Regions from separate parts of the Lysinibacillus sp. NPDC096418 genome, predicted to be linked through region 1. Evidence: riboswitches for the same ligand, from Rfam matches in the RefSeq annotation. Region 1 holds a riboswitch; each other region holds the start of a gene.
The links. A riboswitch is a leader RNA that binds a small molecule or an ion and turns the genes downstream of it on or off. The one in region 1 is predicted to bind lysine.
Positions count from the first base shown of each region.

Region 2: another riboswitch for lysine. It lies ahead of ACIQZG_RS08925 (amino acid permease); the one in region 1 lies ahead of ACIQZG_RS01635 (aspartate kinase).
Region 3: another riboswitch for lysine. It lies ahead of ACIQZG_RS23605 (transporter substrate-binding domain-containing protein); the one in region 1 lies ahead of ACIQZG_RS01635 (aspartate kinase).

Region 1 covers NZ_JBIWEY010000001.1:340,737-344,943, forward strand. The annotation lists gene ACIQZG_RS01630 (methyl-accepting chemotaxis protein) at 1-890, opposite strand, end outside; gene ACIQZG_RS01635 (aspartate kinase) at 1,078-2,304, opposite strand; lysine riboswitch at 2,409-2,587, opposite strand; gene uvrC (excinuclease ABC subunit UvrC) at 2,638-4,207, opposite strand, start outside.
Region 2 covers NZ_JBIWEY010000007.1:141,059-145,265, reverse strand. The annotation lists gene ACIQZG_RS08935 (nitric oxide synthase oxygenase) at 1-631, shown strand, start outside; gene ACIQZG_RS08930 (CynX/NimT family MFS transporter) at 683-1,888, opposite strand; lysine riboswitch at 2,065-2,242, shown strand; gene ACIQZG_RS08925 (amino acid permease) at 2,327-3,790, shown strand; gene ACIQZG_RS08920 (Nramp family divalent metal transporter) at 3,975-4,207, opposite strand, start outside.
Region 3 covers NZ_JBIWEY010000057.1:12,209-16,415, reverse strand. The annotation lists gene ACIQZG_RS23615 (amino acid ABC transporter ATP-binding protein) at 1-477, opposite strand, end outside; gene ACIQZG_RS23610 (amino acid ABC transporter permease) at 490-1,215, opposite strand; gene ACIQZG_RS23605 (transporter substrate-binding domain-containing protein) at 1,298-2,422, opposite strand; lysine riboswitch at 2,541-2,726, opposite strand; gene odhB (2-oxoglutarate dehydrogenase complex dihydrolipoyllysine-residue succinyltransferase) at 2,926-4,140, opposite strand.

The DNA.
Region 1 (4,207 bases):
TTTAACATTTCATCCACTTGACTTTTGATCACATTCGTAAAGTCACTTGTATGAGATAGTGTTGTTGTCGTTTGTGCTAAACGATCCACTGCTATGACATTCTCTTCAGAGGCTTCAGTCATTTGTTGAATACCGTAAGCAGCTTCTTCAATATTCTTACTCATTTCTGCTAGATTTGAAATATTTTGCTTCATACTACTTAAATAATCCACAAAATAATGTTCGACTTGCTTTATATTCTCTGTCGTATGATTTGTTTTTTCATCGATTATTTGGCGAATTGACGTCATCCCCGCTAATGAATCTTTTGAGCTACTCGCTAGTTTCCCCACTTCCATTGCGACAACACTAAAGCCCTTGCCATGCTCGCCCGCTCGTGCCGCTTCAATCGATGCATTTAATGACAGGAGTTGAGTTTGATCGGCAATACTTGTCACACTCAAACCTATAGTATTCATTTTGTTGAGTTCATTTTTCAAATCCTCGGTGGAGCTAGCCCCATTCCCTAATAATTTTTGAACGGTTTCCCCTTTAGCAATTGAAGCTTCCATTTCTTCAACTAGCTGGATGGAATGGCTTTTGATTTGCTGAATGTTACGATTGACGTTTTGTTCAACTGCCAGCATTTCCTCTGAATTCGATGACATTTCTTCACTCATCGCCGAAATATCGCCTACACTACGAGATACATCAAGAACTTTTAAGGCCGTTTGAAAATTAATTAATTCCATATGGGCTAATACAAAGTCTAAAATAGCATTTTTAATATCGACTATTTCTTGATCGATTTCTAATTCCAATACTCGTCTTTTCAATAGTTGTAACTCTTCATTATGATTACTCTCTACTGCTTCTTGCACAGGTTTATGAAACACGCTAAATAACGCCACACTATCCCTCCTATAATAATTTCTTAGCTGCTGAATATTTATTCTACGTTCTTCCAAAATGATACATATTGTCATTATAGCCCAACAAAAATGGACAAACTATTTTTTTATCGTAAAATTTAGTATTTCACGAATTTTTCAAATATAAAAAGCTATTATTCCGTTTGAGGAAATAATAGCTTTAACGTTATGCATGTAGCGCTTCTTCTAAATTGAATTCCTCATGTAATGCATTTGCAGCACGAATCATATCATCTTGTAGCACAACGACAGATACTTTAATTTCTGATGTACTCACCATCTTTACAGGAATGTCTTCACGGCGTAAACGATCGAACATGCGGGCTGCAACCCCAGGATTCGATGCCATTCCTGAGCCGATAATAGATACTTTCGATAAACCTACTTCAAAATCAGCAAAACTAAAACCTAGCGATAATTTACTATCCTCAAGCACGCGTAGAGTTTCTGCAAATTCGTCTTTCATAATTGAAAATGACACAGACGGTTTTACGCCATCAATAATTGCTTGTACAATGATATCGACATTAATGTGGTTTTCTGCAAGTGTCGTAAACATATCCGCTAAAGAAGCGTCAGAATAGGCATCATATCCAACCGTCAAACGGATAATATCTGATTCAAAGGCCACCCCACGTACTATTAAGTTTTTCTCCATTTCAACTTCCTCCTTTAATATAGTACCTTCTACGTCCATTACACTTGAGCGAATAATTACAGGCATTTGGAATTTTTTCGCTAGCTCCACAGCCCGTGGATGTAAAATATGCGAGCCTAGATTGGACAGCTCTAACATTTCATCATAAGAAATTTCTTTTAATTTTTGTGCGGCTGGTATGTAGCTTGGGTCAGCTGTATACACACCATCTACATTCGTATAAATATCTACTCGTTCAGATTTAAGGGCCGCGGCAATCGCAATCGCCGTCGTTTCAGCTCCGCCCTTCCCAAGCGTCGTAATATTCTGCTCTTCATCAATCCCTTGTTCACCGGCAACAACTACAATTTTGCCTTGAATAAAATGTTCTTCAATTCTTTTTACATCAATGTTTTCAATGCGTGCATTATGATGAACAGCATCCGTCTGCACGCCAGCTTGCCAACCTGTTAATGACACAGCATCATAGCCTGATTCCATGAGTGCCATCGCAAATAACGCACTCGTTAATTGTGAGCTAGTTGATAACAATACATCTAGCTCACGCTTCGACACATCATCTGATAACTCTCTCGCCATTCTTGTTAAATCCTTTGTCGTACGTCCCATTGCCGCTGTCACCACAACAACATCAAAACCACGATTTTTTTCAGCAATTACTTTTTTCGCTACTTCTTGTATACGTTCCGTTGATGCCGTCGCTGGCCCACCAAATTTCAATACGATACTTCCCATCTGCCATTCCTCCTCCATATTATTGATTCGTTTGAACGAAAAAAAGGCAGCCTTCACATAGCGTGAATAGCTGCCTGCAACATGTACAAATAAAAAGCTTGCTCATGTGTGATAGCTCTCCGAAACGTAAAGATTCGACAGTCTTACATCTCTTAAATGCAAAACCAGCACGACATCGGAAACAACGATGTCCTACTTCGGCAAGCTCCCCTTTCACACATTATCAACGGATTTGTTCATCCTCTAATGAGCTACTATTGAATCTTGCACCTCTATCATCACTAAAAATAGTGACTATTTAAATTATTTAATTGACCTTACCTTAGCACATGTCTATTCCTTTGACAATGCTTCCTGCTGAAAATACGCATATATGTTACTTGCTAGGTTAACAGGCATACCTGCTTCTTGAAGCTCAAGCTCACTAGCTTCACGGATTTTCTTGACCGAGCCAAAATGTTTGAGTAGCTGTTGTTTGCGCTTTGGTCCAACACCTTCAATCTCATCAAGTACAGACTGAATAGCATGCTTTTCATGTTGCTGGCGTAAAAACGTAATGGCAAATCGATGCACCTCATCTTGAATACGTTGCAGTAAATAAAATCCATCACTTGTTCTTTTCAATGCAATAACCTCAGGTGGCTCACCAAATAATAGTTGAGACGTATTATGCTTATCGTCTTTTGCTAAACCGGCAATTGGAATCGATAAACCGAGTTCATCTTCTAATACTTCCCGAGCAACTTCTATTTGCCCTTTCCCACCATCAACTAGCACTAAATCTGGCAGTGGTAGATTTTCTTTAAGCACACGTGTATAACGACGGCGAATAACTTCTTGCATTGCTCCGTAATCATCATGTTTGGCAGCAGTTCGTGTTTTGTATTTACGATATTCCTTCTTGGCTGGCTTACCATCAATAAAAACGACCATTGCCGACACAGCATCCGTTCCATGCATATGGCTATTATCAAATGCTTCAATACGTAACGGCGTAGCAATCCCCATCGCCTCACCTAGTGCCTCACAAGCGCCAATAGTGCGTTCTTCTTGTCGCTCAATGAGTTGGAATTTCGCCATTACCGCGATTTCTGCATTTTTAGTTGCTAAATCGACAAGCTCTTTTTTCTGCCCACGCTTTGGTGTTAGTACCTTTACCTCAAGTAATTCTGTTAATATAGCTTCATCAATTGCCTGCGGAACGAAGATTTCTTTTGGCTTGATGTGCTCCGGCTTTTCATAAAATCGACCGACAAACGTTAAAAACTCTTCCTCCGCATCTCTGTAAATCGGGAAAATAGAAACGTCACGTTCGATAAGTTTACCTTGACGAACAAAAAATACTTGCACACACATCCAACCTTTTTCAACTGCATAGCCAAATACATCACGGTTCGTCGTATCGCTAGAAACAATTTTCTGTTTCTGCATTACTGTCTCGATATGGGTGATTTGGTCACGAAATTCCTTTGCTCGTTCAAACTCCAAGTTTTCCGCAGCTGCAAGCATTTTCTCTTCAAGTTCTTTTTTTACTGTCTCGACACCGCCATTTAAAAACTTCGTCATTTCCTCTATCATATCCGTAAACACTTGCTGCTCAATGTCCTTCACACAAGGCGCTAAGCATTGCCCCATATGATAATATAAGCAAACCTTTGACGGTAGCTGCACACATTTGCGAAGCGGATATAAACGGTCGAGCAATTTTTTCGTTTCACTCGCTGCATAGGCATTTGGATAGGGCCCGAAATATTTCGCCTTATCTTTTTTGACTTTACGAGTTGTGATCAAACGTGGATATTTTTCATTCGTAATTTTTAAATACGGGTACGTTTTATCATCCGTTAACATGATGTTATACTTCGGATCATGTAATTTAATGAGATTCAGCTCTAGAATAAGT
Region 2 (4,207 bases), on a different contig from region 1:
AAAGATTTGCGAGTCACTAGGGTGGAAAGGTGAAGGGACAGCGTTTGATGTGTTACCTCTTGTTGTACAGGTGGATGAGCGTTCGCCACAAGTGTTTTCAATTCCACAGGAGTCCATATTAGAAGTGCCAATTCGTCATCCTGAGCGTGAGGAAGTTGATGCACTGGGTATGAAATGGTATGCAGTGCCGATTATTTCGAGCATGCGCATCCAAATGGCGGGTATCGATTTTCAGGCAGCACCTTTTAATGGTTGGTATATGGGTACAGAAATAGGTGCACGCAATTTAGCCGATCATGACCGCTACGATATACTTCCAGCTATAGCTAACATTTTCGGGCTTGATACAACAAAGCAAGCATCACTTTGGAAAGACCGTGCACTTGTAGAGCTTAACATTGCCGTGTTGCATTCCTTTAAAGAAGACGGTGTGAGCATTGTCGATCACCACACAGCAGCACAGCAATTTAAGCTATTTGAGGAGGCTGAGGCTACTGCAGGGCGTGAATTTACTGGGAACTGGAGTTGGCTTATTCCACCGTTATCGCCAGCAGCAACGCATATTTTTCACAAACCGTATGTGAATGTGTACAACACACCAAATTATTTCTACCAAAAGCCACCCTATTAAGTAAAAAAGGCATCTCATCGTAATATAGATGAGATGCCTTTTTATAACTAACTAATTCACATATTCATTTTTGGAAGCCCTCATAGCACTTGCAAATAGTAATAACACCACAACAATAAATAGCCAGCCTGCAATGTCCCAGCCGCCGAGTAGATCGTGTAAATAGCCAAATAATATAGGACCAGAGGCAGCAAGTAAATAGCCGGCAGACTGTGCAAAGCCTGATAAATCAGCAGCTTCGTAGGCTGTACGCGTTCGTAATGTAAATAACATCATAGCCAGTGCGAACGAAGCACCGCCAGCTAGTCCTAAAAATACCATCCAAAGAACAGCCAAACTTGTCCACTCCATGACTAGACCGATAAAGCCAATTAAATAAAACGCTGTAAAAATTATTACGAGTGGGCGTTGAGATTTCATTTTACTAGCGAAAATAGGTGTAAGAATAGCCATTGGAATTTGTGAGAACTGCATTGCTGAGAACATCCATCCAGCACGCTCTGCTGGTAAGCCTTGAGCTATATAGATTTCAGGAATCCAAGCAGCAGTTGTGTAAAATAGTAGAGATTGTAAGCCCATGGCGCCAGTTACTGCCCAAGTTACTGGGGATTTCCACAATGGGATACGAGCGTTCGTAGTAGCAACAGTGGATTCAGGATTATTGAACTTCAATTGTGGAATCCAAATAAGTATTGTGATGACAACAAGGACAATAGATAGTGCGAGCGCTCCTTGCCAGCCAAATGATGAATTAGCAATCGGATAACTAATACCCGCTCCAATACCTGCGGAAAGGTTCATTGACATTGTGAAGCAAGCCATTAGTAAACCGACGTGATAAGGAAATTTCAATTTTAGAAGGCCTGGAATTAGTACATTCCCAAAAGAGATTGCAACGCCAATAAGTATCGTTCCGAATACAAGTAATTCCGTTGTACCAAGTGAGCGCAATACGATACCAAGCGCCAGCAAAATTGTTGATAATAGTAATGTTAATTCTAGTCCAAGTTTGCGTGCCACAACAGGTGCAAATGGTGACACCACTGCAAAGGCCAGCAATGGGATGGTCGTTAAAAAGCCTGCCAATACATTAGATATACCAAGTCCTTCGCGAATGAAGGAAATTGATGGACCAACGGCAGTTAGTGGCATACGTAAAGTAGAGGCTATAAATATAATACCAATGACAAGTAATAATGTCGTACCTGTCCAGCTTATTTTTTTACTAGAATAAGTAGAGTGTTCATGAGTCGTCAAAGTTAAGACCTCCTGAATTAAAAGTTATAATTCGAATCACTATATCATTTTATCATACTAAAAAAAATGGTAGAAAGTTCACAAAATACTGAATATTATTATGTGCATTGAAATGTATATTGGTATATGTTAAGATTTATACATCATAAATTTAATAAATTAATGCCTCATGTTTGTATTGAGGTAGAGGTCGCGTTATTTAAGAGTATGCTAATGGAAATGACAAGCATTAATGAAATTAGCTGAAAGGAAATATCGCCGAAGTGTGAAGGGACTTGAAAACTTCATGCTGGGGCTGTCTCCGAAAGGAACAGAACTGTCACGTTTTGATCGACGTGTTGTGCTATCGAGTTTTAAAGAACAGAGGAATTCTACTTAGCCATCGCATCGTGTTGTGATGGTGTTTTTTTGCCTCTAAAAAGGAAGGAAGCAAATAACGTGAGTGAGATAAAAGTAAATCAGTTAGGGAATAAAGCTCCGAAACTGAAAAAAGAATTGAAAAGTCGTCATATCACTATGATTTCTCTTGGTGGAACAATTGGTACAGGGCTATTTTTAGCAAGTGGTGGTGCAATAGCTCAGGCAGGTCCTGGGGGTGCGCTACTAGCCTATGCATTAATCGGGGTCATGGTGTACTTCTTAATGACAAGTCTAGGTGAGATGGCCGCATATATGCCATCCTCGGGTTCATTTAGTACGTATGCTACAAAATTTGTCGATCCAGCATTGGGCTTCGCACTTGGCTGGAACTACTGGTATAACTGGGCAATTACAATTGCAGCAGAAATTGCAGCTGTATCGCTTATTATGAAATATTGGTTCCCAGATAGCTCTTCTGCATTATGGACAGTCATGTTCATTGCAATTGTTTTAACATTTAACTTATTATCTGTAAAAAGCTATGGTGAAAGTGAATATTGGTTTTCGATGATTAAAGTCGCAACGGTAATAGTATTCATCATCGTCAGCATACTAATGATTTTCGGTATTTTAGGTGGACAAGCTCCGGTAGGCTTTACGAATTTCTTCATTAGTGATGGGCCGTTCCATGGTGGTTTCTTAGCGACATTCGGTATCTTCTTGGCAGCAGGTTTCTCGTTCCAAGGGACAGAATTATTAGGGGTTACGGCTGGTGAAACAGATGACCCAGGTAAAAACATTCCAAAGGCTGTAAAATCAGTTTTCTGGCGTATTATTTTATTCTATATTTTAGCGATTGCTGCAATCGGGATGTTGATTCCATTTACAGATGAGCGTTTACTATCTGAAGATATTGCTGTATCACCGTTTACATTAGTATTCGACCGCTTAGGTATTGCTTTCGCCGCTTCATTTATGAATGCGATTATTTTAACGGCGATGCTTTCGGCAGGTAACTCAGGGCTTTACGCAGCGTCACGTATGCTATGGAATCTTGCAGTAGATGGGCATGCACCGAAAATTTTCATGAAACTTAGCCGTCGTGGTATTCCTATTTATGCGTTACTAGTGACATTAGCAGTAGGAAGTTTAGCGTTTCTTGCCTCATTCTTTGGTGATGGCGTTGTCTATATGTGGTTACTGAACGCTTCTGGTATGTCAGGCTTCATTGCATGGCTTGGAATTGCGATAAGTCACTATCGTTTCCGTAAAGCATTTGAGGCACAAGGTTTGGATCTAAAATTACTGCCGTATAAATCGAAATTATTCCCGTTTGGTCCGTTATTCGCCTTTACGGTATGTATGATTGTTGTTTTAGGTCAGAACTACACAGCCTTTGTGGGAGGAACAATTGACTGGTATGGTGTGCTTGTATCATACATTGGTATTCCACTGTTTTTAGCGCTTTGGTTTGGCTATAAAATAAAAAATAAAACAAAAATTGTTCCACTGAAAAATTGTGATTTAACTGTGGAGAAATAAAGAGAACGAGGTGCACCTACGCACCTCGTTTTTTATTGTTAAGGAAACTATAGATTTTTTATTTTTGGATAACCTAGGGCATTGTCGCCGTCTAGGCTAAAGCACTACATCCTCGAGCGAAAGTGGTGAAGCGTTTACTTTCGCAAGTAGCTGTCGGATGTAAACGAGCGCTTTAGCGCATTTGTTATGCAAAAATCGTCTGCCAAAGCAGATAAATATTCAAGCTAACAACAATTGCTACGACAATCCAGCCGAGAATGGAAGTGATTTTATGATTCACTAGGCCACCCATAATTTCTTTTTTACTCGTAAACATGACAAGGGGGACAAGAGCAAAGGCTATCCCGAATGACAAGATCACTTGACTTAAGACAAGTGCATGAGTTGCATTTACACCAGATGCAATTATGGCAAGTG
Region 3 (4,207 bases), on a different contig from region 1:
TACTTCTGGATTCATGGACAATGCACGCGCAATTGCAACACGCTGTTTTTGACCACCAGATAACTGTCGAGGCTTCGCGTTGACAAACTGAGACATACCTACAACTTCTAAATATTTCAACGCTACTTTTTCAGATTCTTCTTTTGAACGCTTCAATACTTTCACTTGTCCAACTGTACAATTTTTCAAGACATTATGGTTATTGAATAAATTAAACTGTTGAAATACCATTCCTAAATGAGTACGATATTCTTGAATATTGTGCTTTTCATCTAATATATTTTCACCTTTATAAATGATTCTTCCACCACTTGGCGTTTCGAGTAAGTTGATGCATCGTAAAAGTGTCGATTTTCCAGAGCCTGACGAGCCAATCAGACAAACTACTTCCCCTTTTTGGACTTGGAAATTCACATCCTTTAACACTTGGTTACGGCCAAATGATTTACTTAAATGTTCAATTTGAATGACTGCCATTTGTTCGTCCCCCTATATAATTTCTTTTTGTTCTTTTTTATAAGCATCTGGTCCATCAAGTCGTTTTTCTACATACAGTAAAATGCGTGAAGCTGTAAATGTCATGATGAAGTACAGTACACACGCTACAAAAAATGATTCAAAGTAACGGAAGTTATTACCCGAAATCGACTTTGTTTGGAAGAATAATTCTGTTACGCCGATAACACTTAATACCGCTGTATCTTTAATGTTCATAATTAACTGATTACCCGTAGCAGGTAAAATGTTACGTGCAACTTGTGGTAATACTACGTGAATCATTATCTGCAAATGATTCATACCTATTGCAGAAGCAGCTTCGTATTGTCCTTTATCGATGGATACTATACCACCTCGAACAATTTCAGCCATATACGCTCCTGTATTAAGTGAAACTACTAAAATACCAGCAGTAATAAAGTGCATATCAATACCAAATGCCATATCTAATCCGTAGTAAACTACCATTGCCTGTACAATCATTGGTGTACCACGGAAAAATTCAACGTAACATTTCAGTATAAAATTAAAAAGCTTTAAAACATAATGCTTTACGTTCTTTTTACGTGTTGGAATGGTATGCATAATTCCAATGAAAAATCCGATAAATGCACCAATAATTGTACTAATAATAGATATTAATAACGTATAATACGCCCCTCGTAAAAACATCTGCCAGTTGTTTTCTATAATTGAAAGAATCCATTCTATACTCATGCTGTTCCCCCTAAAAACGCAACAATTGCTTGTTCATTTATAAAACTAACACGGACTATACATATAGTCCGTGCAAATTGTATTACTGTGCTGCCGGTTGTTGAAGAATCGCTTCTTCCATAATTTTTTGACGATCGTCCTCAGAAATACCTTTTAGTATTCCATTGATTTTTTCTAGATTCGTATCACCTTTACGAATACCAACGGCAATAGAAGTATTAGCAATATCAGTATCAAAACCTTTACCAAATGATATGAACTTAAAGTTATCGTTGACACCTTGTGCTGACATTCCTTCAGAACGTGGAGCAACGTATGCATCAATTTCTCCAGCTTCTAATGCTTCACGCATCGCAGAGAAGCTCTCCATTGCTGTTTGTTTGTTAACGCCATCGAATTGATCGATTACATCGTAATTAGAAGTGTTTAACTGTGCTGTTACATTAGCACCTGAGAAATCTTGCATTGATGTTGCATCTTCATATTTACTGCCTTTTTTCACAATGATTCCGAAATCTTCAAATGACACAAACGTGAATTTGTCATTAGCAGCTTGTGCAGAAATTCCTTCTGGACGTTCCGCTACGTAACCATCGATTTTCCCTGCTTCTAATGCTACACGCATTGCAGGAAAGCTTTCCATTGCTGTTTGTTTCTTAACTCCTTGGATTTGATCGATAACATCATAGTTAGAAGTGTTTAACTGAGAAGTAATTTTAGCTCCTGAAAAGTCTTGAATTGATTCAGCTGATTCATATTTACTGCCTTTTTTAATAACCATTACGAAATCAGATGTATAATAGTTTTCTGTGAAGTCAATCGTTTTTTTACGATTTTCTGTTGGAGACATCCCTGCTATAATGGCATCAATTTTTTTTGATTGAAGTGCTGGTACTAAACCATCCCACTCCATTTTAACAATTACTAATTCTTTCCCTAAACCCTCAGCTATTTTTTTAGCCATTTGAATATCATACCCACCTGCATATTCAGCATTGTCTGCAATTTTCACTGCTCCATTTGAATCATCTTGTTGCGTCCAGTTAAATGGCGGGTAACCAGCTTCCATCCCAATTCGAAGCTCGCCCCCTTCTTTAGTTGTAGCACTTCCACCTGCCGTTTCTTCTTTTTTGTCACTAGTGCCACAGGCAGCTAACATAATGGCAGTCATTACTGTTAACATGAATAATAACCATTTTCTCTTCATGAAATCTTCTCCTTTTCTGTAAAAAAATAAGACAACTGTATGAAAAAAACGACCTAAGTTTAGAACTTAGGTCGTACGTTATCAGCAGTTGCCCAAATCCTCACTATAACTTCCATGTTTCCGAGATAGCACAACCTAGTAAACTGGAATTAGATTTACTAGGACAGTCCTGCAACTATTAATTGCAGACCCAGTATAAAAGTACGAGCTCCTTTTATACTTCGGCGACATTTCCTTCTCCATTGCGTCTACGCTTGCTTATACTCAACAATGAACTAATAAATATCGCGCCTCTACCTCACATAGAACGTGAGGTGAAAATATTTAATTGATAAATAGATACTACTATAGCATCACACTTTTAGTCAAGATAATTTCATCATTTTTCTGACTTTTTTAAATTTAATAGCAAGAATCCATTTAGATTTTCCTATCATAAAAGTCTTAGTACAAAAAAAGTGCTACGAAACAAGTTTGTCTCGTAGCACTTTCGTAACTTAAAATTATGAATTCAATAATAAATCTTCTGGGTTTTCAAGAAGCTCTTTAACTGTTTTTAAGAAACCTACAGAATCTTTACCATCGATAATACGGTGGTCATAAGATAATGCTAAGTACATCATTGGACGGATTGCAACCTCACCGTCAACTTCAACTGGACGTTTTTTGATTGAGTGCATACCAAGGATAGCTGCTTGTGTACCGTTCATAATTGGTGTTGACATTAATGAACCGAATACACCACCATTTGTGATTGTGAATGAGCCACCAGATAAGTCATTTAGACCTAATTTTTTGTCGCGTGCTTTTTTCGCTAAGTCTGCAATTGAGTTTTCAATTTCAGAGAAGTTTTTACGGTCAGCATCGCGTACAACTGGTACAACTAGTCCTTCTTCAGTAGATACTGCTACACCAATATCAAAGAAGTTGTTTAAGTGGATTTCATCGCCAACAATTTGAGCGTTCACGTATGGATATTTTTTAAGAGCTGCAACTACTGCTTTTGTGAAGAATGACATGAAACCAAGTTTAGAACCTGTTGATTCAAAGAACTGGTCTTTTTTACGAGAGCGAAGTGCCATCACATTTGTCATATCGACTTCGTTGAAAGTAGTTAACATAGCTGTTGATTGTTTAACTTCTAATAGACGTTTTGCAATTGTTTGACGACGACGGCTCATTTTTTCAACCGTTACACGTGATTCGTCAACTGCAACGACCGCTTTAGGAGCTGCTGCTACTGGTGCTGCTACTACTGGTGCAGTTCCGTGTGCCGCTACGTCTTGTACACGTACACGACCTTGTGGATCTACAGGAGATACAGCTGCAAGGTCAATCCCTTTTTCACGAGCAAGCTTGCGTGCCGCTGGAGAAGCGATAACGCGTTCACCAGAAGTTTCTTCTACTACTGGTGCAGGTGCTGCTTGTGGAGTTGGAACTGCCACAGCTTCAACTGCTGCTGCTGGAGCAGGTGCTGCACCTTCGCCAGCCTCTACAACTGCGATTACTTGTCCTACAAGAACAGTATCACCTTCGCCAGCAAGAATTTGTGTTAACACACCAGCTTCTTCAGAAATGATTTCTGCATTTACTTTATCAGTTTCAAGTTCAACGATGAACTCACCTTTTTCTACACGGTCGCCCACTTTTTTAACCCATTGAGCGATGCTACCTTCTGTAATCGATTCTGCTAATTCAGGGACTTTAATTTCAGCCACTTTCATTTCCTCCTTTGATGTTTACAAACATCTTATTTCACATGTAAGGCTACCATACTTATAGCCT